DNA from 3 places in the Barnesiella sp. An22 genome. Region 3 is predicted to be linked to each of the others. Evidence: riboswitches for the same ligand, from Rfam matches in the RefSeq annotation. Region 3 holds a riboswitch; each other region holds the start of a gene.
The links. Region 3 has a riboswitch for cobalamin ahead of ABGT88_RS02570 (leucine-rich repeat protein). Riboswitches for the same ligand answer to the same signal wherever they lie in the genome.
Positions count from the first base shown of each region.

Region 1: another riboswitch for cobalamin. It lies ahead of ABGT88_RS06535 (hypothetical protein); the one in region 3 lies ahead of ABGT88_RS02570 (leucine-rich repeat protein).
Region 2: another riboswitch for cobalamin. It lies ahead of ABGT88_RS06005 (DUF5074 domain-containing protein); the one in region 3 lies ahead of ABGT88_RS02570 (leucine-rich repeat protein).

Region 1 is NZ_OZ007014.1:1,636,709-1,647,775, forward strand. Features, by position in the region: gene ABGT88_RS06515 (outer membrane beta-barrel family protein) at 1-1,721, opposite strand, end outside; gene ABGT88_RS06520 (sulfatase) at 1,765-3,330, opposite strand; gene ABGT88_RS06525 (threonine/serine exporter family protein) at 3,500-4,021, opposite strand; gene ABGT88_RS06530 (threonine/serine exporter ThrE family protein) at 4,018-4,785, opposite strand; gene ABGT88_RS06535 (hypothetical protein) at 5,342-6,433, opposite strand; cobalamin riboswitch at 6,574-6,779, opposite strand; gene ABGT88_RS06540 (alkaline phosphatase) at 6,871-8,247, opposite strand; gene ppdK (pyruvate, phosphate dikinase) at 8,630-11,067, opposite strand, start outside.
Region 2 is NZ_OZ007014.1:1,485,636-1,496,702, forward strand. Features, by position in the region: gene ABGT88_RS05985 (TonB-dependent receptor) at 1-2,367, shown strand, start outside; gene ABGT88_RS05990 (RagB/SusD family nutrient uptake outer membrane protein) at 2,386-4,062, shown strand; gene ABGT88_RS05995 (DUF4960 domain-containing protein) at 4,084-5,550, shown strand; gene ABGT88_RS06000 (LamG-like jellyroll fold domain-containing protein) at 5,640-8,015, shown strand; cobalamin riboswitch at 8,241-8,437, shown strand; gene ABGT88_RS06005 (DUF5074 domain-containing protein) at 8,695-10,152, shown strand; gene ABGT88_RS06010 (DUF5074 domain-containing protein) at 10,177-11,067, shown strand, end outside.
Region 3 is NZ_OZ007014.1:620,883-631,589, forward strand. Features, by position in the region: gene ABGT88_RS02555 (TonB-dependent receptor domain-containing protein) at 1-1,415, shown strand, start outside; gene ABGT88_RS02560 (YncE family protein) at 1,415-2,581, shown strand; gene ABGT88_RS02565 (cell surface protein) at 2,588-3,793, shown strand; cobalamin riboswitch at 3,825-4,015, shown strand; gene ABGT88_RS02570 (leucine-rich repeat protein) at 4,160-7,828, shown strand; gene ABGT88_RS02575 (DUF5074 domain-containing protein) at 7,908-10,088, shown strand; gene ABGT88_RS02580 (DUF4465 domain-containing protein) at 10,115-10,707, shown strand, end outside.

The DNA.
Region 1 (11,067 bases), 1.0 Mb from region 3:
GTGAAATAATCGTCGATGCGCTCATAAAACAGCGACAGCATATACTTCTGCAGGAAGAGGTAGTTGGCATTCACGCTATACACATTGGCAGGTCGCAGCCCTTCGATAGTCTGAATCTCTTCGTAGGCATTCATGTAGGTGGTGCTGGTCTGCATGTCCCAATAAGTGGGGTACTCCTTTTCCGACGAAACGCCCAGCATGAAGGTGTGCTTTTCCGACGGTGAATAGCTGAGACTGGCCTGCGGATAGAGCGACCACTTGTGATAGTTCCCGATGGAGTAATATTCGCCGGTTGCCGAGAGCGAAAGGTACAAACCGTTTGCAAACTCCTTGTCGAAGCCGGCATACAAGTTGGCTATCTGCTCGTAAAGGCGCGAGGAGGAGTTGTCCACATTGTCCTTTCCTTCCGTCTGATTGAAGAGCTGACTGTTTCGGTTGTCGGTATAGTCATATCGGACACCGTACTTCAAGGTCCAGTCGTTGGCCAGGCTGTGGCTCTGGTCGGCATATACCGAGACCTTGCGTATCTTCTGGTCCGAAGTATAGTCAAGCAGTTGGCGCGTATGGCCTGTCAGTTCGCTCTCCAGGTGGTTGTAGTCGTTCATCGAATAGTCCGTATAGTCCACGCCGAGATCCAGCCCGAAGCTCGAGGAGTAGCGGGCAAAGACATTGTGCAGCCAGCTGTCCTGCACCTTGTCGTTGTGGCTGTTCTGAAAATTCCCGTTCACATCGATGGTCCCCTTGCCGTTGCCCGACAGGGCACCGTTGTATCCCACACTCAGCGCATTATCCTCGTTTATCTGATAGCCATACTCGGCATAGATGTTATGCTTCCACCCCTTCGTGTTGATTTTCTGCCGCTGCGTGATGTCATATACTTGCCCGTCATACTGGTGCATGGAGGCCAGATCCATCACGGTCATGATGTGCGAATAGCCGGGGTTGTATGAGACATTCAGCGACGACTTGCCTTTTGTCAACAGAAAGTTTACATTGCCGCTGTAACTGCCGAAATACTGGTTGCTGTAAGTCGCCGAGAGTTCGCTTTGGAGCGTATTGTCGGCAGCCTTGGCCGTCACGATATTGATGGCGGCACCGCGCACATGATATTCGGGCGGCGTGTTATACATCACTTCGGCCGTCTGAACCTGCGAGGCAGAGGTATTCTTCAACATTTCAATCAGCTGTTCCTGGGTCAGGGTACTGGCCTTGCCGTTGAGGATTACCGTCACATCTTTTGCCCCGATCAGTGAGAGCTTGCCGCTCCGGTCCTGTACTCCCGGCAGCTTGCAGATAGCCTCGTAAGCATTGTTGACGATATGCTTTTTTGAGATGGCCGAAATATCATAACTCAGTTTACCCTGTTCCACGGTTACCAAAGGGCGTTCTCCCTCGACAACCACTTCGGCCAGGCTATGCTCTTTCGGCTCCAGTACGATGATGCCGGCGTCACGCGTCTGACCCTTTACCACCTGGGACTGATAAAACAGATGCTGGACGATGAGCAGATAGCGGTCTGCCATGGGTTCAAGGCTGAATGTACCGTCGGCTGCAGAGATGGCTGCGCCCAGGTAGGTCGAATCGGGCAGCTGCATGACGACGGTTGCACCCTCCACCGGCTGCCGGTCGGTATCTACTATTTTTCCTGTTGTTTGACTCCAGACAGGGATTGAACTGCAAATGAGAATAATCAGGCAGAATGTTGTCTTTATGAGATTCATAATGTCCTATTGTATCGTATGTAATCACATGTCACCAAGTGATTTATTTCGAGCCGTCGGGGTAGGGGCAGGCTTCGCCCGTAGCGATGTAGGTCGGGCGTTGGGCGTCGGTCGATTTCAGGTAGTCGGTCAGTTCCCGGGCCAGAGCTTCGGCAATCGCGGGTTGCTCGAGAGCCAGGTCGTGCTGCTCGCCTATATCTGCACGCACGTTGTAGAGGCGGCGTTGCTGCGTTTCCCAATGGTAGATGAGGTGATAGTCGCCTTTCAGAATCGACGAGTAGGCTCCGTAGCCCTCCTCGGTATTCTGGGTTTCGCCCCACAGGTTGGGGAAGTGCCACACGATGCTGCGCTCGTGACGGGTCGAAGGGTTGCGCAACACGTCGGCAAAGCTCACGCCGTCGGTCGTCTGTACGGTCGAGTACTCCTTCACACCGGCCATCTCGAGAATCGTGGGGAAGAAGTCCTCGATCATTACCCGTTGGTCGCACACGCTGCCGGCCTTGGTCACGCCGGGCCAGTAGACCATCATCGGCTCGCGCACGCCACCCATGAAGGCCGACCCCTTGCCGGCACGTGCCGGGTAGTTCTGGTCGCGGTTTTCACGGCCCTGGCGTACGTTGTTCAGCCCCTGTCCGCCGTTGTCCGACATGAAGAGGACGATGGTATTGGCTGCCACCTCGGGCTGGCTTTCGAGAAAGTCGAGCAGGTCGCCCAGGCTCTTGTCCATGCCCTCGACCAGTGCGGCATATCGGGCCTCGTTTTCGTTGAGGGGGGCATCGAGTTGGATATCGTAGCGGTTGCGGTAGTAGTCGCTGAATCGGGCATCGTCGTCGTAGGGCGAGTGCACGGCATAGTGCGACATGTAGAGGTAGAAAGGTTGCTGCCGGCTTATCGGCTGTTTCAGGGCCTCGATGGCTTCGCGTGTGAGTGCTTCGGTGAGGAATATATTCTGCCCGTGGTATTTCTCCAGGCCCAACACTTCGAAGGGCGAGCCTTGGCCGAAGTTACGCGTGCCCAGATAGCTGCCCGGTGCCCCGTTGGCCCCGCCGCCGATGTTCACGTCGAAACCCATGGTCGAGGGGTCGGCCCCCGATGTACCCTTGGCGCCGAAGTGCGCCTTGCCGCAGTGTATCGTGTAGTAGCCGTTCTGGTGCAGAATCTGGGGGAACGAGGTGATACGGGTCGAGTTTTTCAGGTCGGCGGTCAGGGTCGTGTGTGCCGGTTGTATGCCGTTGTAGTTCCACTCGGGCAGTTGAATCACGTCGCTCGAGGCGTCGGTCTTCTGGTCGTAGTTCAGGGTCCAGTTGGTCACCCGGTGACGGGCCACATTCATGCCCGACATCAGGCTGCACCGCGTGGGCGACGAGATGGCACAGGCGTAAGCCTCGGTAAACTTCACCCCCATGTGGGCCAACCGCTCCATGTTGGGGGTACGGTAGCGGTTGTTCAGGGGAGTTGACTCGGAGTAAAACGGAACCGATGTATCTTGCCAGCCCATATCGTCGACCAGAAACAGAACGATGTTGGGCTGTTGTTGTGCTTGTATGAGACCGGTGCCGGCAAGCGAAGCCAGCAGCAGGGTGCTTTTCAGGGAAAAATTCTTTTTCATGTTGTGCTTGGTATTATATGAGTTTTCTCGGGAAGACCGAAAATGATTACAATGATAACGAAAATCTCGATTATTCAGGACTCTCGCTCCATAAAACATGTTAATGCCCACTCCTCGAGCGGTGGACCGAAGGGGGAGCGGGCATTTGTATCGTGTCGTATCGGGCGGGTCAGGCTTTCCGCTGCGGGCGGTTGGCTGCCCGGGTCATGCTGAAGGCCCGTTTGTAAAATATGAATATGGGTATGGTGGCACCTACGCCCAGCGAGAAGATTACCGAAGCTGTGGTGATACCGTTCTTGAAAATCTCGAGCAGGTAGTGTATGGCCTCGTTGTCGTTTCCGCTGCTTTGCAGGAACTTGATGAGCGAGAACACCGTGCGGTAGGCATACATACCGGGAATCATCGGGAGCAGGGCCGGTATGTACAGCACTGTGGCCGGGCAGAAGATGCGGTATCCCGCAACCAGGCTGAGCATACCTATCGAGAAGGCAGCGATAAACGAGGCCGAAGCCAGGTCGAGGCCTGCATATTTCAGCAGTACGAACCGGATGCTGTGACCTACGGCCGCCAGTAATGCTGCATACAGAATGGCCCGGCGGGGCGGGTTGGAGATAACGGCGAAGCCTATGGCTGCAATGGCAGCTCCGATGGCGTCGGCAATGACCGAGCCTAATATTTGCCAGTCGATCATAACAGTTTCCCTCCCATCATTAAAAGAGTGATACCCATACCGAAGGCGATGCAGACAATCAACAGCAGGGCGTTGATGAGTCGGGCGGTGCCGGCCAGCACATGACCTTCGATAATATCGATAATCCCGTTAATCAAGGGGACGCCCGGTATGAGGTAGAGCACGCTGGCACCGATAGCGATGTCGGGGGTGGTGCCCCAGTGCTGCCACATGGTAATCGAGGCGATGAGCGATGCGACAAATGCCGATATGGTGAATACGAAATAGTGGTTGAAGTGCAATATCTGTTTGATGCGGAATCCCACGAGCGTAGCCACAAATACGGCGGCTACCGCTATCCAGTCGCCGTTGAAGAGCCGGCAGAACGAGGCATTGGCAAAGCCTACCAGAATCCACACCGTCCACGGGTTCATGCGAGGTTTGCTCGTGATGGCGTGGAATTTCTCCCACAGCGTGTCGAGCGGGAGGTGGTTGTCGTAGGCTTCCCAGCTGAGGGCGCTCAATTCGGAGTTGAATTCAAAATTGATTGCCCCCGATTTCGCGGTACTCACCGTGCTGTATACGTGGGCGTTGTCCTTGCTTCGCAAGGTCATGCTGATGGTTTTGTGAAAGAGTGTCATGTGGGCTTCGAACCCAAACGACTCGGCTATACGGGCCGTGTTGCGCACGATACGCGAGGTATGTACGCCCGATGCCATCAAACAGGTTGCATATTCCGTGAGGAATTGCGATACCGATTTCAGTTCTTCGTGTACGTTGTTCACCTTATTGTAGTATTGACCAATGTTTCAGCGTGCAAAGATAGTGAAAGGCGAGAGCAGTGGCAAATGGAAAACGAAGTTTTCGACATTTGACAGAGCCGAGCCGCCTCCTTTCTTCTGGAAAGATAGTGAAAGGCGAGAGCAGTGGCAAATGGAAAACGAAGTTTTCGACATTTGACAGAGCCGAGCCGCCTCCTTTCTTCTGGAAAGATAGTGAAAGGCGAGAGCAGTGGCAAATGGAAAACGAAGTTTTCGACATTTGACAGAGCCGAGCCGCCTCCTTTCTTCTGGAAAGATAGTGAAAGGCGAGAGCAGTGGCAAATGGAAAACGAAGTTTTCGACATTTGACAGAGCCGAGCCGCCTCCTTTCTTCTGGAAAGATAGTGAAAGGCGAGAGCAGTGGCAAATGGAAAACGAAGTTTTCGACATTTGACGGTGCCCGGGCCGCCCATTCTCTTCTTTCAAGATAGAGATTGGAAAGAGAGAACCGATAGCCGGTGCATGTTGACCGCATCGACTATCGGCTCACAGGTCGGGAGTAGTCGTTCAGGCGAACGATTTATTCGCCCCAAACGCTCTTCGCAATATTTTTCATCGTTACGATTTTGCTCCACATCATCTGTTCCGAGACGATGCTGTTGCCCTCGTTGTCGCGGAAGTCGCCCTGGCTGCTCAGGTGGAGCGACTCGAGCGGGAGCAGACGAGCTGCATTCTCGATGTGCAGCGTGATGCTGCTGGTCGATATGGGTTGCAGGCTCGAGGTCGAAATCAATCCCAGAATCACCTCTTTGCCCTGGCAGTAGTTGAGCATGGAGAGGTCGATGTTCTCGTTTTCGCGGTCGCCGAAGTCGAGTGCAATGGCATCGGCCCGGGTCGAGAGCAGCAGCTCGGCCGTCTTCTCCTTGTCGCCCACGCGCCACCACTTCTCGTGGAACTGCAGCGAGATGCACATGTCGTCGGGTTTCTGAGCCAGACAAGCCTCGGTGAGTTTGGCCGAGGTAGCCACCAGCGAAAGCAGGTCGATGTGTGCGGCCTGGGCCACCTGCTCGAGGTCGCTGTTGCCGGCCAGGTTCCAGGCGTAGTCGCTCAGTTGCAGGAATCGGCACCCCATGTCGTAAAACTCGTTGATGACCGTCTGGTAAGTTTGGGCGATGTCGTGCACGAGCAAATCCATATCGGGGTAGTAGCGCCCGGTATTGTAGCGGTTCTCGGGGCGGAGCAGCTCGGCCAGCAGCGTAGCAGGCGAGGGGAGCAGCACCTTGGCATACATGTCGCCCCCGATGATACCCGTCAGGTAGGTGAAGCGCTGGGTCACCTTCGGCGTGGAGGGGTAGGCGTTGTCAAATCCGATTTTGCCCGAGATAACCGACTCCTTCACCTCTTCGGGTTGAGCCGGTTCCTGTTTCGTGATATTCTCCAGGTGGTGGAAAAAGTCGAGATAGTTGGTCGACTTGTAGTCGCCGTCGGTTACACACTTCAGCCCTATCTCTTTGCACTTCTCGACAATGCGATAAATCTCTTTATCTTCGATTTCGTGCAGCTTGGCCGAACTCCACACCCCGTCGTGATACAGTTTGCGGGCTTCGACGAGGGGCTCGGAGTATACGAAGCTCCCCGTTATATCTACACTAAAAGGAATTTTTCTTGCCATAATCTTTTCTTTTTTAGTTAAATACTGAATGGCGGAATAGAGTCGCCCACGCGACGCCTACTCCTATTGCTCAAGCAAAAAATCTCTTTTTTCCGAAAAATTTTCTTTCGACCGGCGGCTCGGTCCACGGAGCCGGCAACAGTTGTTTCTACGCAATCGGCAGGTCTTCTGACTTGTCTCCCTCTCAGACGCCTTCCCAATCGAGTCTGGATTAGTGGCATTGCAGTATTTGTCTGAAAACTCATACGAAACTCACAGCAGCGGGCCTGTTCGGGATTTGCACCCGATTCCCTTTTCATTGCCTCGGCCGATTCGGACGGGGCAAACCGATTACGGGGGGCAAAGTTATATCCTTTGTCCTAATTTCACAATGTTTTTCTAAAAAAATCTTACACAAAAGAGACTGTGTCTTTTGTATTACTCTGAAGATTAGCTATTTATTTATATCCGAAAATCTCGGAAACGATTCGGGGAATATCGGTGTTGTCGATGGTTCCGCCAAACTTTTCGGCACCCGCTCCTATGGCATAGAGGGGCACATAGCCGGCCGTGTGCGAGCCGCAGGTCCAGGCGATGCGGGCTATCTCGTTGATGATTTGTTTGGCCGTTTCGGTCATCGGTTCGTTGGCCTCGTAGAGCGACTGTACCAATGTGTCCGAGGGGTTGAGCAAGGTCTCCTCGTATACCCGTTTGAGGCGGGCCTCCTGTTCGGCCGTAAGGGTGAGGTGCGACCAGAAGCCGAAGGCCTGCGACAGAGCCGTTTTCACCCTCTCCCACGAAACCGGTTCTCCAGCCCGTCGCCAGTCGGCAATCTGCCGGGTGAAGGTCGAGCCGCTCATCGTCTGGTACTGGAGCGCCTGCAGGTTGAGGGCATATTCGCCCGTGCCCAGTACCACACCACCCGTTTCGTGGTCGGCCGTAACAATGATAAGGGTTTCGTCGGGGTGAGCCCGGTAAAAGTCACAGGCAATCTGTACCGACTCCTCCAGGTCTTTCACCTCGCGCAGGTCGGTAGCCCCGTCGCGCGTGTGTCCCGCCCAATCGATCTGAGCCCCCTCGATCATCAGGAAGAAGCCCCGCTCGTTGCGCGACAGGAAATCCACGGCGCAGCGGGTGAGGTCGGCCAGCCGCATGTCGCCGGGCTGGCGGTCTATGGCATAGGTGATGCTTCGCTCGGGAAACAGCACCATCTTCCCGGCCTTCTGGGCCTTGCGTTGGTAATCGTCTACACTGGTAGCCAGCACATATCCCCGCTTGGGCAGCAGGTCGTAGAGCGATTCCCTGCCGGGGAGCGACGGTTGCTTGAATCGGTTGCCGGCGTAGAAGTCGAACCCCGTCGCCAGCAGGTCGAGCCCCACCTCGTAGCGGTTGTTGCGGTTCACCTGGTGGGCATAGAAGGCCCCCGGCGTGGCATCGTCGATTTCGCTGCTGGTCACGATACCCACAGCTGCCCCCTGCTGTTGAGCCTTCACCGCTATGCTGTATACCGGTACACTGTCGGCATCGACCCCCACCATCTTGTTCCGGGTCTTCACTCCGCAAGCCAGAGCCGTGCCCGCCGCAGCCGAGTCGGTAATGTCGCTGCTGGCCGAGCCGGTATTCACGAAAGCCGAGTGGGGGAATTGCGAGAAGAGCAGCCGCTCCGGTCCTTGCCGGCCGGCCAGCTCGCCATAAAAGAGTTCGGTAGCATTCACCTCGTTCACACCCATGCCGTCGCCGATGATGTAAAACACATACTTGGGCCCGGCAGCCTGTGCCGCCCACACGGTGGCCATCGCCAGCCCCAAGAGCAGGGGAAACCATCTTCTTGTCATACCTGTCGCGTTTATGGGTGGAGGTTGCAGATGCCCCCGCCCGTTTCACTCCAGCAAAAGTAGCGAAAGCCCCCGTCTCCCGCTTGGCCGATTCTGTGAAATCTCTGTGACAATGGTGTTTCAAATTCTTGTACCTGCCGTGGCATTCAAGTGTCGTTGGTAGCTCGTGTCATTCCGCACTCGACGCGGAGTCCAGTTCGTCGGGAATTACCCTTTGTTCCTTGTTCAGTGGACCCCGCATCGGGGGGGCGGGGTGACATCCTTGTCATACCGCGCTGCGACGCGGTATCCAGAAGTTATCGGGGGCGGGGCTGTCGAATACAGAAAGAGCCATGCCTATACCGGCATGGCTCTTTTATTAAGGAATAGAATTTGCAATCGCTTAATCTTCGATGGCAGCTTGGGCGGCAGCTACGCGGGCGATGGGCACGCGGTAGGGGCTGCACGATACGTAGTTCATGCCCAGTTTGGCGCAGAACTTAACCGACGAGGGTTCGCCACCGTGCTCACCGCAGATACCTACCTTGAGGGTCGGTTTGGTCGAACGGCCTTTCTCTACACCCATGCGAACGAGTTGGCCCACGCCTTTCTGGTCGAGCACTTCGAACGGGTCGGTTTTGAGGATACCTTTCTCTTTGTAGATCTTGAGGAACTTGCCGGCATCGTCGCGCGAGTAACCGAAGGTCATCTGCGTGAGGTCGTTCGTACCGAACGAGAAGAAGTCGGCTACCTCGGCAATCTGGTCGGCCGTAACGGCGGCACGGGGTACCTCGATCATCGTACCTACCTTGTAGGCTACCGTATCGCCGCGCTCTTCGAATACCTGAGCGGCTACGCGGTTGATGACATCGGCCTGCATTCTCAACTCCTCAACCACACCTACGAGAGGTACCATGATTTCGGGGTGAACGTCGATACCGCGGGCTTTCACGTTGAGGGCGGCCTCGATGATGGCGCGGGCCTGCATCTCGGTGATTTCGGGATAGGTGCAACCCAGACGGCAGCCACGGTGTCCCAGCATGGGGTTGAACTCGGCCAGCGAGTCGCAGGCGAGTTTTACCTCTTCGATGCTCATGCCCATCTCTTCGGCCAGTTCTTTCTGCGTAGCGAGTTGATGGGGTACGAACTCGTGCAAGGGGGGATCGAGCAGACGGATCGTTACGCCCAGACCGTCCATGGCTTCGAAGATGCCTTCGAAGTCGCCGCGTTGCATGGGCAACAGTTTGTCGAGGGCGTGGCGACGGCCTTCTTCATCTTTCGAAAGAATCATTTCGCGCATGGCTTTGATGCGGTCGCCTTCGAAGAACATGTGCTCGGTACGGCACAGACCGATACCGCGGGCACCGAACTTGCGGGCTACGGCTGCATCGCGCGGCGTATCGGCGTTGGTGCGAACGTCTACTTTGGTATATTTGTCGGCCAGGTTCATGATGGCAGCAAAGTCGCCGCTCATGTCGGCATCGACGGTGGGAACTTGTCCGTCGTATACTTCGCCGGTCGAACCGTTCAACGAAATCCAGTCGCCCTCTTTGTATACCTTGCCGGCCATCTCTACGGTGCGGGCCTTGTAGTCGACCTTGATTTCGCCGGCACCCGATACGCAGCATTTACCCATACCGCGGGCCACAACGGCAGCGTGCGAGGTCATACCACCGCGGGCGGTGAGGATACCTTGAGCCACGTTCATACCGCGCAGGTCTTCGGGCGAGGTTTCGATACGGACCATAATCACTTTTTTACGTTTCTCGGCCCAGGCTTCGGCATCGTCGGCAAAGAATACGATTTGGCCGGTAGCGGCACCCGGCGATGCGGGCAGACCTTTAGCCACGACTTTCACGCGTTTTACGGCGTCTTTGTCGAATACAGGGTGCAGCAGCTCGTCGAGCTTCTGAGCTTCCATGCGTTTCAGAGCGGTCTTCTCGTCGATGATGCCGGCACGCAGCATGTCCATGGCGATTTTTACCATGGCGGCACCGGTGCGTTTGCCGTTACGGGTTTGGAGCAACCACAGTTTGCCATCCTGGATGGTAAACTCGAGGTCTTGCATATCCTTGAAGTAGTCTTCGAGTTTCTGTTGGGTCTCGATGAGGTCTTTGGCGCACTCGGGCATCGACTCCTCGAGCGAGGGGTATTTGCTGGCACGCTCCTCTTCGCTGATGCCTTGCAGGGCAGCCCAGCGGCGAGAGCCTTCGAGGGTGATTTGCTGGGGTGTGCGTACACCGGCAACCACATCCTCGCCTTGTGCGTTGATGAGGTATTCGCCGTTGAAGATGTCTTCGCCGGTAGCGGCGTCGCGGGTGAAGGCTACACCGGTAGCCGACGTGTTGCCCATGTTGCCGAATACCATGGCCTGTACGTTCACGGCCGTACCCCACTCTTCGGGGATCTGGTTCATGCGGCGGTAGAGGATGGCGCGTTCGTTCATCCAGCTATCGAATACGGCGCAGATGGCACCCCACAGTTGCTCCCAGGGCGAGGTGGGGAAGTCTTTGCCGGTGTTTTCCTTGACAGCGGCTTTGAAGAGGCGAACCAGCTCTTTGAGGTCTTCGACCTGCAGCTCGGTGTCGCTCTTGATGCCTTTGGCCTCTTTCACCTTGTCCATCACCTCTTCGAAGGGGTCGATGTCTTCTTTGGTCTTGGGTTTCATGCCCAATACCACGTCGCCATACATCTGTACGAAACGACGGTACGAGTCCCAAGCGAAACGGGGATTGCCCGATTTCTTGGCGATGGCTTCTACGGCCTCGTCGTTCATACCCAGGTTGAGCACGGTATCCATCATACCCGGCATGGAGACGCGGGCACCCGAACGAACCGATA
Region 2 (11,067 bases), 860 kb from region 3:
GGCAAGGGCGACCGCATGACGGTCAACGTAAACTACTCGACCAACATCCAGACGATTGCCAACCGCTACGAAATGCTCGATGCCAACCAATGGGGCATAGCCTACTGGGCTGCTTCGAAAAACTCGAACATAGCCCCCTCGCATGTGCTCTATGGCAACGGCGAGACTCCGGTGCTGCAACCCTACGTGGCCGGCAATACCAACTATCCTACCACCAATACCGACTGGCAGGACCAGGTATACCGCACGGCCTGGACCAACAACCTCACCGCCTCTATCTCGAACAATACCGACAAGAGTTCGGTGATGCTTTCGCTCAACTACATCAACCAGGACGGTAACATCCGGGAGACCTTCTACGAGCGCTACTCGGCCCGTATCAACTCGCGATACGACTTCAACAAGTATATCTCGGTGGGCGAGAACCTCATGCTGGCCCACTGGAAAAACCGGGGTGTCGATGTTGCCGGCGACCGGGGTGTGCCGTTCACGGCCATGAGCCAGCACCCGGCACTGCCCGTGCGCGGTCTTGACGGTTCGTGGGCCCGTCCTCTGGAGCTGATTGCTTCGGACCTGACCAACCCCGTGCAGCTCATCGAGAATGCCAAGGACAACGACTACTCGTCGTGGCGTATCCTGGGTAATGCCTACCTCGAGTTGAAACCCATCGAGGGCCTCTCGCTCAAGACCAATATCGGTATCGAGCACAGCCAATACTTCAACCACACGCTCGGCCGTACGGTGAACCCCGGCGATGTAAACAGCGTGTCGAGCGTATACGGTCAGGGCGATACCTGGACCTGGACCAATACCGCCAACTACAACAAGACTTTTGCCGACAAGCACCACCTGACCGTGCTGCTCGGAACCGAGGCCATCAGCTATACGTTCCGCGACCTGTCGGCTTCGCGCGAAGGGTATGCCTTTGAAGACCCCGACTACATGCAGATAGGCGCCGGTACGGGTACCCGCAGCAACGGCGGCGGCAAGACGCAATGGTCGGTATTCTCACTCTTCGGTAAAGTCGACTACAACTATGCCGACCGCTATCTGGCATCGTTCACCATCCGTCGCGACGAAAACTCACGCTTTGCCAAAGGCTATCGCGCCGGCATCTTCCCGGCTTTCTCACTGGCCTGGCGACCCACGCAGGAGGAGTTCTTCCCCCAGAACAACGTGCTCAGCGACCTGAAGGTCCGCTACTCCTGGGGACAGAACGGTAATGCCAATATCCCCTCGCTCTACCCGGCTTACTCGACTTACATCTTCAATACGGGCAACGGTGCCTACGACATCAGCGGAACCAACTCGTCTACCACGTCGGGCATCACCCTCTCGAGCACCGGTAATCCCGAGTTGAAGTGGGAGACTACCTATCAGCACAACATCGGTGCCGACTTCCAGTTCTTCAGCGGAGCCCTGGGTCTGAGTGCCGACTACTACATCAAGAAGACCAAAGACATGCTGACGATACCGCCCGCCCTCGACGTGGCTGGCGAGAATGCGGCCATGTGGCTGAACACCGGTTCGATGGAGAACAAAGGTTGGGAAATCGCCCTCAGCTACAACAGTCCCTCGTATGGCGACTTCTCGTGGAACGGTTCAATCAACGTAGCCCAATACAAGAACAAACTGCTCGAGCTCAACTCGCGGCAAAACTTCATCGGCGGTGACCAACGGCTCATCCCGGGTCAGCCCATGGGTGTCTACTACGGCTATGTGTGCGACGGTATCTTCCAGAACGAGGTCGAGGTAGCCAACCACGCTACCCAGACCGGTGCCGCTCCCGGCCGACTCATCTATCGTGACCTCGACGGCAACGGGGTAATCGACGACAACGACCGTTGCATCATCGGCGACCCGAACCCCGACTTGTCGATGGGCTTGAACCTGACCTTCCGCTACAAGGACTTCTCGCTCGACATGTTCTTTGCCGGCGATTTCGGATTCGACATCCAGAACCACATGAAGCGTCAGTTGCTCTCGATGAACTACGGCAACCTCTCGACCAACCGCGGGGTAGAGATCTTGAATGCCTGGACCCCGACCAATACCGATACCGATATTCCGGCCCTGTCGCTGACCGACGACAACAACGAGAGCCGCTTCTCGTCGTACTACGTGGAGAACGGTTCCTACATGAAGATGAAATACCTGAAACTCTCTTACGCACTGCCCAAGAATCTCATCAAGAAGATAGGTGCTTCGAACCTCGAGGTATACGGGCAGGTAGAGAATGTCTTTACCCTCACCTCCTATACGGGTCTCGACCCCGAAATCCTTCCCGGTGAGTATGGTGCACGCATCGACAATGGTGCATATCCCCGTCCCCGCACCTTTACGGTGGGCGTGAATTTCCAGTTCTAACATTCAAAACGACGAACCATGAACATGATACAAAACATAGCAAAAAAAGCAATATGGGTTGCAGCTATCCTTTCAATGGGCATGACCATGAATTCATGCGAGGATATGCTCGACACCAAACCGCAAGGTACGTTTACCGACGAACAGATTGGCGACGAGGAGGCTCTCGACCTGATGACCTCGGCCTATGCGTCGCTGCTCAACCACTATTTCGGCAATAACGAGTCGTTTGCCGGCCCTATCAACAACTGGGTATTCGACGTGCGGTCCGACGACGCCCTCAAGGGGGGCGACGGTGTGACCATGGAGGGTTACATCCACCAGCTCGAGATTGGCAATGTGCAGAGCGACAACGATGTGGTCACCTTCAAATGGCGCAACAACTACTATTCGATCAGCCGGTGCAACACCGCCATCCGCGGCATCCAGGCTTCTACCTCGATTTCCGACCAGGAGAAAAACTCGTATGTGGCCGAGATGAAGACGTTGCGGGCATACTTCTACTTCGATATGCTGCGCATCTTTGAAAAGTTCCCTTACTTCGACGAAACCGTCGTGAACCCCAGCGAATGCCGGGCCGACCAGTATTCGCGCGAGCAGATTGCCGAGTTTATCAAACAGGATTTGCGCGACAGCTACGAGATACTGCCCCCAACGCAGGCCGAGGTGGGCCGCTTCAACCGCTATGTGGCTGCTGCCCTGCTGGCTCGTGTCGACCTCTTCACCTCCGATTGGGCCGAAGCCGAGACCTATGCCGGCTACGTAATCGACAGCCATCAGTACGAGCTCTATCCCAACTTCCTCGACATGTCGAAACCCGAGTACAACAACCAGTACGAGTCGATACTGGCCATCCAGTTCTCGTCGGCCAACTCGCCCGACCAGTATAACTACAACAACTGTCTGAACTGTACCTGGTCCGAAGGCAACCTCTATGGCAACGGCGACGACTTCTATCTGGCTTCGCAAGATCTGGTCAACGCCTTCCGTACCGACGAAAATGGTCTGCCTTATCTCGATGGTGCTCCCGACGACCAGAATGTAGACCGTGCCGATTTCGAAGGCAACATCGACCCCCGTCTCGACTTTACGGTAGGCCGTATCGGGATGCCGTGGCGTTCGCACCAGTATAACGAGAAGTGGTGCCGCAACCTCGAGCTCTACGGACAGTATTCGGGCAAAAAGCCCTATCCGGCACCCGAGTCGCCCTATGTCAAACCCGGTATCGTGCCCTGGGGAGCCTCGTCGCTCAACGGTCTTCTCATCCGCTATGCCGACGTGCTGCTGATGAAGGCCGAGGCCCTGATCGAGCAGAACAAGGATCTCGAGGAGGCTCGCACCCTCATCAACGACGTGCGCCGCAAGGCCGCCCGCTCGGTCGACGCTTCGTACGAACCCATCGACTGCAACCCCATGGTGGCCAGTTACAAGGTGAGCGAATATCCGGCTACGGGCTGGAATCAGGACTATGCCCGCAAGGCTGTGCGCATGGAGCGCCGCCTCGAGTTGGCTATGGAGGGTCTGCGCTGGTTCGACCTCGTGCGCTGGGGTACGGTAGTCGAAACGGTAAACAACTACTACGAAACCGAAGGGAAAATCCGGACCTACTACCAGGGAGCCAATCTCTCGAGCGACGAAATCTATTTCCCGATTCCTGTCAACCAGGTAGACAATGCAGGAGACTTGTATAAATAACACATTAAATCAGAAAGTACGATGAAAAAAATATCTTATGGCATTTTCATACTGCTTGCCACGCTGTGCGGTATGTTTGGTGCATGCTCGGAATTTGAGCCGACCGGTTATACCGAAATTCCGGATTTGCAAAAGGTGAGTAACCTGAGAGCCGACATCGACGGCTATGTGGTCAATCTTTCGTGGAGTCTGCCCGCAGCCGATGGGGTAGAGGGGGTATTGCTGATTACCAACGGCAACTCGTCGAACCCCACACGCCTCGAGGGGAGCGTAACCTCCTATTCGGTGGAGGGGCAGCCTATGGAAGAGGAGTATCTCTACACGGTGAAAGTCCTCTACAACGGAGGCTATGTATCCGAGGGTGTCTCGGTGACGGCTACGATTCCCTATATCGAGCTGGCCAATGTGACCGACCTCGAGGCTTCGGTGAGCGGCCGTACCGTTACACTCAACTGGACCCTGCCCGACGAAGAGGGCATTACGGCCGTTAAGGTCTTCAGAGCCGACGAGGCCGATGCCGCCGTCGTGCTGGAGGCGTCGGCTACCTCGTGCGAGATGAAGGGCCAGCCGATGGACCAGGAGTTGACCTACACCGTGGCCCTGGTATATGACGAGTATTATACGTCGAAGGGTACTTCGGTACAGGTGACGGTTCCCTACATCACCCCCAAGATGGGTTACCTGATGACTGCCGCCACCATCCAGCAGCTCCCCGATGACGACGAGCGGGCTGCGGCCGCCTGGTTCATGGAGCAGGAGAATGCCGAACTCATCCAACCCTCGCAGCTTGCCGACCTGGATGCCGACATCTATCCCGTGCTCTGGATCGAGATAGACCGCGTGGGGTTGCCTCTCGGGTGGGAGAACCTGCCGGCCGAGATAACCTCCGACGAGACCATCGCCGCTCTGCGCCAATACTCGGCCAACGGCGGCAGCCTCTACCTCTCGAACATGGCTACGCAGCTCACCGTACCCCTCGGCTTCGTGCCGTCGACCATGCCTCCCACGACCTACGGTAACGGCGAAGGCGGGACGGGTACCGACGTGTGGACCATCAATCCCTACCTGGGCTGGGACTTCCGCAACGGCAGCGACCAGGGATTCTACGACCGTACCTCGCATCCCGTATACGAGGGCCTCACGATGGAAGACCCCAACAACTACGGCTACAACAGCCTGCCGCTCATCGGTCCCGGTCAACGCGAAGACCACAACTGCTTGTGGGATTGCAACATCTACGGGAAAGGCAACTATCCCGACGTGATTCGCAACTTCGAGGTGACTACCAACGCCCTCGTGCTGGCCACCTGGGGCCATGTGCGCGACCACTGCGTGGCCGGTCTGGTCGAGTTCTATGCCAATGCCGAGCACGGACGTTGCATCGCCAACGGCTTTGCCGCCTATGAGTGGAACCAGAACTCGGGTACCAATCCCTATCAGCACAACATCGAGCAGTTGACTATGAACATTCTCGATTATCTGAAATAAAACTTATTGAAACACAGATGGCGTAACCCTCTCTGTCGAGGTGCGTCATCTGTGTCGTATCCAGCCAAACCTCAAAAGAATTTGTATCAATGAATCGGATTAAATCATTTTCAGTTATTGCCGCCATGGCGTCGGCGTTGTCGTTAAATGCCGAACTGGTTGCCCATTTTCCTATGAATGTCGATTCCGGGCAGATCGAGGAGCGTATCAGTGGCGACCGCTTTACGGTCGAGGGAAATTTCGCCCCCGAGAATGTCGACGGAGCCGTAGGTGCCGCCTTAAGGTTCGACGGCTATACCTCGCGGGTAGATGCCCGTCTGGACAATATCCTGGCTGCCGATGCCACGCAAATGACCGTCTCGGTATGGGTGGCCCTCCCGTGCTATCCCATTATCCAAATCGATACCGATACGTCGGAGAAGACCCCCATCGTCACCTGTCTCGACCGGGACAGCAAGACGGGCTTCGGTTTCTACCTCGGCTTTAACGGCAAGTACAGTTTCGAGACCTACATCGGCGGTTGGCCGGTAAGTATCGAGGCGAGCACGCCGCTCCCCACGTATAGCTGGAACAACCTGGTGGCCGTAATCGACTGCGACAACCGGTCGATCAAGCTCTACAACAACGGGGTGGAGGTAGGCTCGAGCCGGGCCAACGGTTCTGTCTCGTTTGCCGCCGGTTCGTTTTACATGGGGCAGGGCTCCGAGTCCCGCCTGTCGGGCCCCTTCGAGCTGATGTCGTTCAACGGACTGATTGACGATATTTCGATTTGGAACGAGGCCAAGTCGCTGGACGAGATACAGACCTGGCAACCCGAGCATGAGCCCGACCTCGATATACCGGCCTCGCGCTTTGCCGACGATTTGCTGCGTCCGCGTTTCCACGGTATGCCTGCCGCCGGGTGGACCAACGAATGCCACGGCATGTATTATGCCGACGGCCGCTACCACCTCTTCTTCCAGAAGAATGCCGACGGCCCCTACATGGCCCGCTTGCATTGGGGACATATCTCGAGCGAAAACCTCTATGACTGGCGGGAGGAGAAGATTGCCCTGGCTCCCGGCGACGCCTACGACATCAAGGGGTGCTGGAGCGGCTGTCTCTTTGCCGACGATGAGGTGACGGGCGGAGAGCCCAACATCCTCTATACGGCCGTAGATTATGCCAAGGCCACGATTGCGCAGGCCACGCCTGTCGCCGACAACCTGAACGAGTGGAGCAAGTTGCCCGGCAACCCCATTATCGGTGGTCGCCCCAGCGGACTCTCCGACGATTTCCGCGACCCCTATTTCTTCCGCAACGGCGACAACGCCTACATCATTGTGGGCTCTTCGAAGAATGGGGTAGGCACAACCACTCTGCATCGCTACAACCCGCTCACCGGCATGTGGAGCAACGACGGCGACCTCTTCTTCACGGGCTCGTCGGCTGCCGAAGCCGGTACCTTCTGGGAGATGCCCAACATCACCCCGATGCCCGACGGCCGATGGCTGTTCACCGTCACGCCGCTCAACACATCGCAAGGTGTTCACACCTTGTACTGGACGGGCTCGATTGCCGCCGATGGAAAGTTTGTGCCCGATGCCGATTCTTCGCAACCGCGTCTGGTCGAGCTGAACTCCCGCGACGGCTTCGGTCTCTTGTCGCCCACCATCTATCGGCACAACGACAAGGTGATTTCCCTGGGCATTGTCCCCGACAAGTTGTCGTCGGTCTCCAACTGGAACCTGGGTTGGGCTCACTGCTATTCGTTGCCTCGCGAGTGGTCTATTGCTGAGGACGGCTCGCTGTCGCAGAAACCTTATGAGGGGTTGACCGGGTTACGCACCACGACCACCTTTACCCGCACGGGGTTCGACCTGAACGGTACTCTCGACCTCTCGCCTGTGAGCGGACGCTCGGTCGAGATATGCGGCACATTCGAGGTGGGTGCCTCCGACTTCGGTTTCCACATCTTCAAGAGCGGCAGTGCCGAGGCCGTTGTTTCGTACACTCCGGCAACGGGTGAACTCGTGGCCGACTTCAGCGCCCTGCCTCGGTTGACCAACGACGCCGGCGTATACGACGGTGTCTATCGTTGCATCTTGCCCGAGCGTCCGGCCGTGGGGAGTGAGCTGAAGATAAATATCTTTATCGACCACTCCATCCTCGACATCTTCGTGAACGACAAGTGGGCTACCTCCATCCGTGTCTTCCCCACCGAAGCCGATGCCAACGGCATCGAAGCCTTTGCCTCGGCCACGACCCGGGTAAAGGAGCTGAATGCCTGGATACTCGAGGGGCAATCGGCGAGTTCGGGCATCGAGTCTGTGGTCTCCGACCGTGTGGATTCGGGAAGTGCCCGTGTCGATGTCTTCAATTTGCAAGGCATGAAGGTGCGGGCCAACGTACCTCGGGAGGTTGCTGCCGAGAATCTGCCGAACGGTTTCTACATTATCGGCGGCCAGAAGGTTCTGGTAAGATAAGTTTGGCAGTATAGAAAAAAATGGAGCCGGTGTAGGAGAGAACCGGCAAAACTTCTTCAGAGAAACTCATGAGCGCATACAGCCGCATCTCGGCTATATGCGCTCATGCTTTTTTTGTGGGGGGAGTGTGTTGTCAAGACCGCTGAGGATAAAGACTATAAGCTGCACCATATACAATCTGTTTGAAGTAGGAAGCAAAAAGTTATCTTTCTCCAGAAAAAAATACTAATTTTGCAGCCGATTGGTTCCAAAAGGTCCGCCGGGCCTCGAGGATTAAAAGGGAATCGGGTGAAAATCCCGGACAGTCCCGCTGCTGTGAAGCTCCGCCAACCGCTCGAATTCTATACGCCACTGATTGCAATATCGGGAAGGCCTCGAGTGGGGAGTCAGTCAGAAGACCTGCCGTCAGTTTTTGTTTTTAATCGAGCCCGTGGACAGGACGGTTAAATGTACGACGTAAATGCTATATACTTTTTTCAGGCTTTTCGAGCCATTCATAACCCGTGTCGGGGTACTGTGTAAACCTGTTGGGGCATCTGCCCGGGAACAGGCAGGCACGACGCGTTGCCGTCTTGACAATATGGCAACGGCCGGGCTTGCCGTCTCTTCTCCGGCCCGGGACCTTGTTTTGCAAATTTTCAACAACTTGTTAAATAATAGATTTTTATCCAAAAGTAGAATGATGAAAGTAAGAAAGATGTGGGGCGTGCTGCTGGTAGCGGTAGCTCTGATTATGGGCAGTTGCTCGAAAGAGAGTGAAGAACCGATGCCCGACCCGAAGTTTGAGTGGACAACGGCTGTTGCAACCGATGTGCCGGTGTTTGTGGTTCCCGATACCCAAGTAGAGATTGCCTATGCGGCAGAGCATGTGCAGTCGGTCAAGACCGAATCGCTGCCCGCCGGGTGGAGTGCAACGGTCGACCAGGATGCCCGGAAAATCGAAATCTCGGCCACGGCCGATGCCGAAACAAAAGCTACGCTCACCGTCACGGTAGCGGGCGCAGGCGGGAAGAACCTTTCGCAAAAGGTGGAGCTGTATTGTCTGAATGCCTTTGACGACCCGGCCGGGGTCTTTGTGCTCAACGAGGGGAACATGACTACCGAGAACGGCTCGCTCACCTGGATTTCGCCCGAGGGGTATGTGGTGGCCGATGCCTACAAGACGGTCAACGGTACCGAGCTGGGCAACGTGGCACAGGACATGGCGTTCTGTAACGGCAAGGTCTATATCATCTCGCAGAATGGCAACAAGAACCCCAACGGCACGGTGTTCGAAAACGACGGCATGCTGGTGGTGGCCGATGCCCACACCTTGAAGCGTACGGCCGCCTACACGACCGACGACCTGCAGGGGCTCGACTGGCCCACGCATATCGCCGTGCTCGACGAGCAGCATCTCTATATCCGCGACAACGCCGGTATCTACCGTTTCGACCCCACGGCCAAGTCGCTGACCTTCGTGACCGGTTCGGACGGTGCGCCGAAGAGCCGCTTCGTGACGATGGGAGGCAAGGCCTACACCTTCAAGTCGGGCTATTTGAGCAAGATTCTCGAGCTCTCGACCGAGAGCGATGCCGTGACGTCGATTTCGTTCCCGTACAGCATCCCCTGCATGATCAACCGTGTGCTGGGCATTCAGGGCGCCGACGACGGCCGGATGTGGGTGATGACCTCTACCTCGACGACCGTAGGCTCGGGACAGATTGCCATCGGCAAGTTCAACCTGTCGGACCGCTCGATGATTCAGCGCCGCATAGGCGTTGAACCGGCCGTGGGTTCGTCGGGCGAGGCCTTCGCCGCCTATGGCAACAACCTCTACTATGCCGATGGGGTGACGGTCTACTGTCTGCCTTTCGACGAGAGCGAAGATCTCAAGGCCGACTCGGGTCTCGAGGCCGAGCAATGGATGGTCGACCTCTCTGCTCTGGACAAGAACGCCGGCATCCGTTACAACGGACTGGGCGTGCACCCCAAGTCGGGACGTGTCTACATCAATACCCTCAAGTCGTATGCCCTCTTCGGGCAGAACCAGATCTGGGGATTCGACTTTGCCACCAGCACCGAGGCTCCGGCCGTCAAATACGAAAACTATACCCACTTCCCCGCCGGCTTCTATTTCCCGGCCGGTCGTCAGTAATCTGTAAGAAATATGTTTTGCGCAATGAATAACAGATGGATTGCAGCCCTCGTGCTGACGGGGGCCATGGTTGCGGCGGGCGGTTGCTCGTCCGACCCCGAACTTGTAGGTAACGGTGGTAATACGGGCGGTGGCGGCACTAATCCGCCCACGGCTCTCGGCGGATATGCTTCGCCCGACGGAGTGTTGATTCTCAACCAGGGAGCCCCGCGTCTGGAGAACGGCTCGGTCACCTGGATTTCGCCCGAGGGGCAGGTCGAGCAGAATGTCTACCGTACCGTCAACGGTTCGGCCTGCGGCAATACGTCGCAAGATCTCTACCTCTATGGAAACAAGATTTACATCATGAGCAACAATACCGAGGTGCCCGATTTGGGAAACAGCGAGCCGGGCGACGGGACTATCGTCATTGTCGATGCCGAGACCTTCCGCCGCGAGAAGGTATTCCATTTCAAGGACCTGAAGTTTCATAAACCCGAGGGCTCGCTCGAGGTGGTCGACTCGTTGCCGCTGGTCACGCCGCTCGAGAATCTGGCCGTTATCGACGAGCATAACCTCTTTCTGGCCGACGGACAGGGCATGTTCCGCCTCGATACCGAGACCGGCGAGTTGACTCTCGTGGAGGGTGGATACCACTTCGGCAACCAGGGGAATACAATCGAGACCGTTGTGGGCACACGCGGCATGACCGTCATCGGCGATCACCTCTATTGTTCCGGCGGGGGATTCTGGACCAATACCCAGCTCTTCGAGTTCACGAAAGACAGCAACAAGTTGACCCGTTCGCTCGACCTTTCGGGCGAATTTATCAGCGGTATCTGTCGCACGGGCGACCACGAAATCGTGGTGGCTACCTGCGGCCGCTCGGGCAGCCTGAAAAGTTATCTCACCTTTGTCGACACCGAGACCATGAGC
Region 3 (10,707 bases):
GCGTGAGCATGACCTTCAACAGCGAGTGGACCAACTCGAGCGGTAAGTACAAATTCCGTTACAAGCGGGTTACCCCCTCGGGCGAGGTGGCCTACGACACCACGGCTACCCGGCAAAACGGCGACATCGATGCCGTGCGTTTCGAGGGCGGTCTGCAGGGCTATCTCTCCAACGGTTTTTGGAAAGCCTACGTCTACCATTACAGCTCCGAGCGGGGTATCCCCGGCGCCATCGTCAACAACGTGTGGCGCAACGGCGAGCGGTTGTGGGACCGCAACACCTTCGTGCAAGGCGTCTATCAGCAGGATATTACCCGCAAGTACAGCCTCAAGGTCAATGCCAAGTATGCGTTCGATTATACCCACTATGTGAACAACGACGACAAGCTGATGCGGGTCGACAACCAGTACAAGCAGCGCGAGGTCTACGTGTCATTGGCCAACAAGTATTCGATACTCCGCAACTGGGACGTGTCGGTGGCCTACGACATGCAGTGGAACGGCCTGTCGGAGTACCTCTCGGCCAGCCGCTACACCCACTGGATTTCGGCCGCTACCGCCTTCTCGCTGGCCGACCGGCTGAAGATGCAGGCCAGCGTGCTGGCTACGCTGGTCGACGAGACGGCCGAGGGGCAGACCAAGGCTCCCAACAAGAGCAAGGTGACACCCGCCGTCTTCCTCTCGTACCAGCCGCTCAAGCGATACAACTGGGTGCTGCGAGCCTTCTACAAGCAGATATACCGCATGCCCACCTTCAACGACCTCTATTACACCGATATGGGCAACTCGGCCCTGAAGCCCGAGAGTGCCACCCAGTACAACGTGGGCTTTACCTATGCCGTGGCACCCAAGACGGGATTCCTCTCGGGATTCCATACCGGTGTGGATGCCTATTACAATCTGGTGAAGGACAAGATTGTCGCCTATCCCAAGGGGCAGCAGTTCCGCTGGACCATGCTCAACCTGGGGAAGGTCGACATCCGGGGTGTCGACGTGCAGGCCACGGCCACCTTCCGTCTGCCGCTCGAAATCGGGCTGATGACCAAGGTGCAGTATACCTATCAGGAGGCCATCGACATCACCAACCCCAGCGACAACTACTACCGCGACCAGATACCCTATATCCCCTGGCACAGCGGCTCGGCCATTCTGGGGCTCACCTACAAGGATTGGGGCCTCAACTACAGCTTTGTCTACGTGGGCGAGCGGTACAACCAGCAGGAGAATATCGAGTATAACTATGTGCAGCCGTGGTACACGAGCGACATATCGCTGGTGAAGTCGTTCAAAATCAAAGCTGTGAATCTGAAAGTGACGGCCGAGGTCAACAACCTGTTCGACCAGGCCTACGACGTAGTGCTCAATTTCCCCATGCCGATGCGTAACTATCGGTTTGGCATAGCTATCGAATTATGATGAGAGGCAGAATTTTACATATAATTATCGGGATGATGCTGGCGATGCTGGTATCGATGACCTCGTGCCGGGAGGACGATGTGATTGTCCTCACCGAATACGAGTCGTTGCCGATGCTCGACCGTGAGTCGCCCTTTGCCGGGCTCTATCTGCTCAACGAGGGCAACATGGGGTCGAACAAGTGTACGCTCGACTTTGTCGACTTCGAGCAGGGGCAGTATGCCCGCAACCTCTATGCCGAGCGTAATCCCAATGTGGTGAAAGAGTTGGGCGACGTGGGGAACGACATAGAGATATACGGCTCCAAACTCTATGCCGTTATCAACTGCTCGCACAAGGTCGAGGTGCTCGACGCCCGCACCTGCAAGCGGCTGGGGCAGGTCGACATACCCAACTGCCGCTACGTCGCTTTCGACGGCGGCTATGCCTATGTGTCGTCCTATGTGGGGCCGGTGGGCATCGACCCCAACGCACAGCTGGGCGCCGTCTTCCAGGTCGACACGGCCACCCTCGAGGTGACGGCCGAGGTGACGGTAGGCTATCAGCCTGACGAGCTGGTGGTGCAGGACGGCCTCATCTATGTGGCCAATTCGGGCGGATACCGCAAGCCCAACTACGACTATACGGTCTCGGTAGTCGACATCGCCACGATGACACAGATACGCAAGATTCCCGTGGGGATAAACCTGCATCGCATCCGGGCCGATCGCTACGGCAAGTTGTGGGTATCGTCGCGGGGCGACTACAAGTCGGTGCCTTCGCGCCTCTTCGTGCTGGAGAAAGACAAGCGCACCGGCCGCATGGAGGTGAGCGACACGCTCGACATTCCGTGCAGCGAGATGGAGATATGCGGCGATTCGCTCTATCTGTACAGTGTGGCCTGGAACGATGCGTCGCAGGAGAACAGCGTGACCTACGGCATTGTCGATGTGCGCACCGGCGAGGTGGTGTCCGACAGCTTTATCAAGGACGGCACCGAGGCCGATATCGAGATTCCCTACGGGGTGAAGGTAAACCCCGAGAACGGCGACATCTACGTGACCGATGCCAAGAACTATGTGTCGAGCGGAAACCTGCTGTGCTATGGCCGCGACGGGAAGCTCAAGTGGAAGGTGCGTACCGGCGACATACCGGCGCACATGGCTTTTTTGAAGAAAACAAACTAACAGGATATGAAACGGATATTGTACTTTTTGTCGATCGTGTGGCTTGGTTTCCTGGCCGCTTGTCAGTCCGATTCCCCGGCCATGATTTCGCTGGGACTCGACGATACCTATGTGGTGGAACGCATGAAGAGCCTCACGCTTCACCCCGAGTTCAGCGGGGAGCGCTATGAGTGGAAGCTCTCCTACGAGTCGACGGCGGCCGATTCGCTCGTGGCCACCACCCGCGACTATACCTTTGTCGCCGCTGAGGCCGGCACCTACTGGTTGAGGTTGAACATCTACGATGCGACCAATCCAATCGAACACCTCATGCAGATTGTCGTGTATGACGAGGAGGTGGCCTACAGCCCCTATATTACCCGCGTGTATGAATACCGTCCCGCACCCGGGCAGTTTGTCAACGAGCTGCCCCGCTACACCGAGGGCGATACCGAGGAGACCATGCGGCAGAAGGCCGAGGATTGCCTCGCCTACAATGCCGGTACTATGGTGACCTTGGGTGGCTATGGCGGCTACATTGTCGTAGGGTTCGACCATACGATTGTCAACCGTCCCGGCGAATACGACTTCAAGGTCTTGGGCAATGCCTTCTACTCCACGGGCAAACCCACTGCCGCATCGGGCGGCAGCAGCGAGCCCGGTATCGTGATGGTATCGGTCGATGTCAACGGCAACGGCCTCCCCGATGACGAGTGGTACGAACTGGCCGGCAGCGAGTATCAGAAGCCGTCGACGATAAAGAACTACGAGATTACCTACTACCGCCCCGATGAGGCCAAGACGCCGGTGCCCGGTACCGATACCAGCGTGACCGACTCGACCTATGTGCGCTGGACCGACAACCAGGGCGGGACCGGCTACGTGTCGAAGGTCGTTTTCCACAAGCAATCCTATTACCCGCAGTGGCTCTCCGACGAGACGCTCACGTTCGAGGGCACCCGCTTGCCCGACAATGCCATCGACGAGAGCGGCGACGGCTCCTATTATGTGCTCTATGCCTACGACTGGGGGTATGCCGACAACCACCCCAACGACAGCGAGAAGTCTAACTTCAATATCGATTGGGCGGTCGATGCCGAGGGTAATCCCGTGCATTTGCAGGGCATCGACTTTATCAAGATCTATACCGGTGTCAATCAGTTCAACGGCTGGTTGGGCGAGTGCTCGACCGAGGTGGCCGGAGTGACCGATTTGCACATCGAGGAAAAGTAAGAAAAAGAGAGATAGAATAGTAAGAATAAAATAGCGTATAGTGCGCACCGGTTCGGCCCGTTGAAGGCCGATTAAAAGGGAATCGGGTGTGAGTCCCGAACAGTCCCGCTGCTGTGAACTCCATCGAAAAGGAGCCGAGAGACAAGCCACTGATCCGTGCGATTGGGAAGGCCTCGGCTGTCGGAGTGAGTCAGAAGACCTGCCGTGCGTATTGTCCCGATAGCTTGCGAGGTATGAGCTGTGGCAAAAAACGATTCCGGGCCGGCAGGCCGGAGGCGGTTCTATGGGCAGGGGTAAACCATATCTTGCAAGTATTGAAATGGCAAAAACGATTGTTCAATTTTAATACTTAAAGATTTAACCGAAATGAAAAAGATTTATGTTTTCATGCTTTTGCTGTTTGCGGTGATGCAGTTGCCGGCACAGGTACTTGTGCAGGGGCGGCCGCACCCTACCGCCGTGCAGCAGGTATCGCCTCGGGCTATTGCCGATGGAACCTTCACGATGGAAATGATTGAAAACTGGACCGGCGAGGGCGCCAACCGGGCGGCTCTGGCGGTGCAGTGGAATGTCGACGGCGAGGAGAGTGCCCTGGTGTGGGGCTTCCGCTGGGACGGCGAGGCTACCGGCGCCACCATGATTACGGCCATTGCGGCAGCCGACCCGCGGTTTGTCATTGCCTCGGAGTCGGGCACGGCGTTCGGCAGCACGGTCTCGGGCTTAGGCTACGATGTGAACAAGAGCGGCGATTTTGCCATCGTCAAGGATGGTGAGGTGCGGCAGGCCAACGAGTTGGGATTGATACCCATGTCGGGCTACTCCTACGACGGGTGGAGCTGTACCGACCCCGAGGACTATTGGCAGTCGGGGTGGTATCAGGGCTACTGGTCGTACTGGACGAAGTCGGCCGATAGCGATTCGTGGTATTACAGCAACATGGGAATCTCGGGCCGTAAGCTCACCGACGGGTGTTGGGACGGTTGGAATTTCTCGGCCGGCATGCAGTCGTATGACTGGAAACCGCTGGCCGCTGCCGCCAAGAACGGGCTCACCGAACCCTCGATAAAGAGTCAGCCCGAGAGCCTGGTGGTGTCGCCGGGCGAGCCGGCCGCTTTTGTGCCGGTATTCCGGGGCGACAGCCTCACCTATCAGTGGTATAAGGACAAGGTCGCCATCGAAGGGGCCGTGAAGGCTGTCTACTCGATAGCGTCGGCTACGACGGCCGATGCCGGCAGCTACTATTGTGTGGCCGGAAACCGGCTGGGCTCGGTATCGACCGACCCGGTCACCCTCACCGTGGGCGAAAAGGCCGTGGTGGCCATGCCGGGCGAGGCTCCCCACACGGCAGTCATCATGTATGACGACTCGTATGCAACCTTTTCGGGCACCTTGACCATACCCGCCACGGTCGAGCTCGATGGCCAATCCTGTACGGTGACCGCCATCGGCGACATGGCTTTCATGGGGTGTACCAAACTGACTTCGATAGAGCTCCCCGCCACGGTGCAGACGATAGGCGAGGGGGCTTTCTACGGCTGTACGGGGCTGACCGCCGTGGAGCTGCCCGAGTCGGCCGCCACGATTGGTGCCGAAGCCTTCGGCGGTTGTACGGCACTGACTACGCTCACGACAAACGAAAATCTCAAGACTCTGGGACGCTCGGCCTTTGCCGGCTGTACGGCTTTGACCGCCGTAGCGTTGCCCGACGGTCTGACTACCATAGAGGCTCTGGCCTTCAACGGCTGTGCCAAACTGGCTTCGGCCTCGCTGGGCCATTCGCTCACGCAGGTAGGCGATTCGGCCTTTTACGGCTGCTCGGCTCTGGCTGCGGTGGAGCTTCCGGCTACGGTGACACGGGTGGGCGATTATGCCTGTTACGGTTGCAGTGCCTTGCAGAGCCTGACCCTGTCCGGGCAATCGGCTTTGCGCGAAATCGGGAAATATGCCTTTGCCGAGACGGCCATCGCCTCGGTGTCGCTGCCCGACGGGGTGACCTCGCTGGGTAGCCATGCCTTCAGCAAGTGCGCTTCGCTCACGACCGTATCGTTGGGCAACGGCCTCACGACTGTCGGCGACTATGCCTTTGCCGACTGCAAGAAGCTGACGTCGCTCACGCTGGGCAACCGGCTCACCGCCATCGGCGACCGCGCTTTCGACAGTGCCGGCCTCACCTCGCTGGTATTGCCCGCTACGGTGCAGACGATAGGGGAGTGGAGTTTCTTCAACTGTCCGCTCACGACCCTTACCCTCAACGACGGGTTGCAGTCGATTGGCAGCCGTGCCTTCTATGGAGCGGCGATACAGACCCTCGATATTCCCAACAGTGTCACCATGCTGGGCACCTATACCTTCAGTAACTGCAAGAAGCTGGAGACCCTCACCGTGGGGAACGGCATCACCAAGATTGGCGACTATGCCTTCAACTCCTGTACGATGCTGTCGCAGATTGCCTGCCCCTCGGTGACCGAGATAGGGGCCAGTGCCTTCAAAGGGTGTTCGGCGTTGAAGTCGTTGCCCTTGAGCGACCGGATTGTGACGCTGGGAGCCTCGGCCTTCTCGGGCTGTACGGGCATTACCGAGTTGACGGTGCCCAACAGCATCACCTCGATAGGTTCCTACGCCTTTGAAAAGTGTACGGCATTGACCTCGGCCACGCTCGGCACGGGCATTGCTGCGGTACCCGACTATGCCTTCAGCGGCTGTACGGCTCTGGAGTCGGTGGTATTGCCCGCCAACATTACGGCGATAGGGAAATATGCCTTCCAGAACAGCGGCCTCAGCCAACTGCCCCTGACCGAGCAGATTGTCGAAATAAGGGAGTATGCCTTCAAAGGGTGTGCGAAGTTGACCGAGGTCGATATTCCCGACCGGGTGACCATGTTGGGCGGCTATGTGTTCAGAGAGTGTACCGGCCTGCGTACGGCACGCATCGGCGGTGGGGTAACTTCAGTTCCCGACTATGCCTTCTACGGCTGTACGGTGCTCGACTCGGTGGTGCTCTCCGACAAGATTGTCGAAATTGCCGACTACGCCTTCTACAACTGCCGCGGGTTGAAACGATTGCCCGATGCTCCCGGAGTGACCACCTTCGGCCGCTCGGCCTTCTACGGTTGCACGGGGCTGGAATCGGCTCAATTTTCCGATAAGGTGACCACGCTGGGTTCGGCCCTCTTCTCGGGCTGTACTTCGCTCACCTCGATTGTGGTGCCCGACGGGGTAACTTCGTTGGGAGCCTCGGCCTTCTACGGTTGTTCGGCCCTGCAGTCGGCCGAGCTGGGTACCGGCGTGAAGGCGCTCGAATCGAACCTCTTCAAAAACAATACCTCGCTCACCCGGGTGGTGGCCAACGGTGCCATCGCTTCGGTAGCAAACTATACCTTTGGCGGCTGTTCGGCTCTTGAGAGCCTCTACATCAACAGCGCGCTCCCCTCGGGGGCCAGCTCGAACACCTTCGACAAGGTGCCCGAGAGCTGTAAAATCTATGTGCCGGCCGAGTCGTGCGGCGATTATGCCGAGGCCAACTACTGGAAGGCCTTCGACATACAGCCCTGGCTCACCCAACTCTCCATCGTATCGACCGCTCCCGAGATGACGCTCGACGGTGGCGAGTTGCTCGAAATCGACGGAAAGACAACCACCTTTGCCATCACCTTCAATCGCAGCCTCGTGGAGGCCGATGCCGTTACGGTCCGCCTGAAACAGGGCGATACCGAGCTTGCCGGGCAGACCTTCTCGCTCTCGAGCGAAGGGGCCGTGCTTACGCTCGTGCGTGAGGGCGAGGAGCTCCCGGCCGGCGACTATACGCTGGTGCTGACCACCTCGACGGCGACGCTCCGAATCTCCTTCCGGGTGGCTACTCCCACCGGCATCGAGGGTGTCGGGGCCGACAAGGTGGTGCTGACACGCGAATACTATTCGGTCGACGGCAAGCGGTTGCCCGCTCCCGTGCCGGGTATCAATCTGGTGAAGGTCGTGTATGACGACCATTCGGTAGAGGTTTTGAAAGTGTTTGTAAATACCGACCTCAGACGCTGAGCGACCGAGGTCATGGCATAGAGGGCAACCTCCCGGGGCTCGGCTCCGGGAGGTCCCCTCAAAAAAAGAGATAGAAGAGATGAAACGCTATGTACTCCTTTTGACCGCCTGGGCGAGCAGCCTGTTTGCGCTCGTCGGGGCCTACCCGCTGGCCGATATTGCCAGTTGGACCGGCGAGGGCGATACCGAGGTGGCGCTGGTGATTGCCTGGAACGACGGACGGTCGCCCGAGGCGCTGGCCTGGGGCTATCGGGGTACCGTCGAGACTACCGTCATTGCTATGCTCAACGAGGTGGTGAAGGCCGACCCGCGGCTCTTTTCGCTCACTCGCCGTCAAGGCGGATATACGGTCGACGGCCTCGGCTTCGACCTGAACGGCGAGAATACCGTCGCGCTCGTTGTGGGCGGCAACAGCACCTATCCCAAATACCAGACTTCGGGTCTCTTCACCTCGACTCCCGGCAACTACAACCGCTGGACCTGTACCGATGAGGAGGACCACTGGAATTCGCCTTCGGAGGCCGAGCCCGGGGTGTGGCGCTGTCTCGAACAACAGCCCGACGGCACTACGGTCGAGGCCGATGTAAATGCCACCCGTCTGCAAGCCGGCGCTACCTATCTGTTTCTCTACGAGAAGGCCGACGGCAGTCGCCCCGACTATACCGGGGCCGTGGCGGTGGAGCCCTACGAACAGGCCCCCGTCGATTACACGCAGGGCCTCTTTCTGGTCAATGAGGATTGGTATGGCTGGGACAACGGTACGGTCAACTTCCTCACGTCCGACGGACGTTGGGTCTATCGGGCTTTCCGGCGGGAGAATCCCGGCGAAACGCTGGGGGTGACCACACAGTATGGCGCCATCTATGGCGGGCGTTTCTTTTTTGTCTCGAAGCAGGCCAGCAGTACGGCCGATGCCTCGACCGGCGGTCGTCTGGCCGTAGCCGATGCCCTCACCCTGAAGAGGGTGGCCGCCTTCGACGAGATAGGGGGCGACGGACGGGCCTTTGTGGGCGTGGATGAACACACGGCTTACATAGGGACCTCGTCGGGTATCACCCGCTTCGACCTGGAGTCGATGAGCCTGGGCGAAGAGATTGCCGGGACCGGTGGCGAGGGCGGCCTCTATGCCGGACAGATCGGTGCCATGGTGCGGGCCGGCGGCTATGTGTTTGCCGCCAAGCAGGCGGTGGGTGTGCTGGTAATCGATGCCACAACCCACACGTTGCACACCACGATCGACCTGCCTACCATCTCGACCCTGACGCTGGGACGCGACGGTGGCGTGTGGGCCGCCGATGCCACGTCGCTCGTGCGCATCGATGTGGCTACACTCGAGACCCGAAGCCGCCTCTTGCCCGACGATTGCCGGGTATCCAGCACCTGGGGCGCGTGGAATGCGGGCAGTTTGTGTGCGGCATATCGAAATAATTTTCTTTATTTTGCAAACGAAAAAGGAAACCAAATTGCACGTTATCATATTCCGACCGACGAATTGGATGCCGACTTCTTCACCCTGCCCGACCAGGACAAGGCCTATGTGCAGCAGTTCCAGGGTGCCGGCCTGCGGGTAGACCCTCGAAACGACCGCCTGATTGTGACGGCGACCCAGAGCGGATACCTGTCGCACTACATGAACAACTGGGTGCACGTGGTCGACGGCCTCTCGGGCGAGCTGCTCGGTACGGTAGAGCTCGAGCCCTACTACTGGTTCCCGGCCCTGCCGGTATTTCCCGACAACGAGGCGCCCGTCATCGCTCTTCCCGACCGGCTGTCGATAGGCCGTGAGCCGGTAAAAATCTCGTTGCTCGAAGCAGTGACCGATGCCGACAATCTGTCGGCCTCCATTGTGTCGGCCGTCGAGGTCGAGGATTCCTCGGTTGCTACGGCCCGCATCTCGGGCTATGACCTCACGGTGAGCGGCGTGAGCATAGGGGATACCCGCTTGACCCTCACGGTCAACTCGAACGGGAAAAAGGCGACCCGCACCGTCGATGTGCAGGTGACCGAGGCGAGCGGTATCGACGAGGCGATGTGTACTGCCGTCGAGGCCTGGCCCAACCCGGTGCACGACCGGCTTACGATTGTAGCCGTCGACGGTTCGGTATTCGGGCTGGTCGACCTGCGGGGCATACCCGTTTGCCGGGGTGTCGTCTCGGGTGGAAAAGCGGCCGTCGACCTGTCGTCCATTGCGCCGGGCATCTATGTGCTGACCGTCCAAAATGGCGGTAGCGTGAAAAATATGCGAATTGTAAAACGATAGTTATCAACCAATTAAATCATATAGCAATGAAGAAAATTTTACTTGCGTTGGCTGTTCTTTTGAGCGGCATGGCTTCGGCCGAAAACATTGTGTTGGATTTGTCTACCCCCAATGAACCTATTAATTATGACAAAGATGGCTTGTGGACCGAGGTCTTTAATGATGAAGCCAAGGTGAAATCCCAAGAGTTTACGTTTGCACACAGGTCGCCCTTTCCCGAGTATTCTTGCGGATTCTTTGCCAGTAAGATGACCACCATTTTAGCTTCGGCCGATTATGACGACCAATATGGGTGTATGGCCAAAGGGGGAGTAGCCGGTGAAGGTACTCCCTATCTGGGCGCATATTGGGAAACCAGTAATGAAACCGAAGACTGGAAATCGTGTGAAGTAAAGATTTCGTCTCCTCATTATGCCGTAGGTTGCTATGTGTGCAACAGTCCCTATTCCTATTATGTAATGAAAAACGGGAATAATTATGCCGCTAAATTTGAACAAGGTTCCTGGTTCAAGTTGGTAGCTCATGGCCTTGACGGGAATAGAGACGAAATAGGAACGGTTGAATATTATCTGGCCGATTACTGTTCGGAAAACTCCGACGAGTGGAAACTCAACGACTC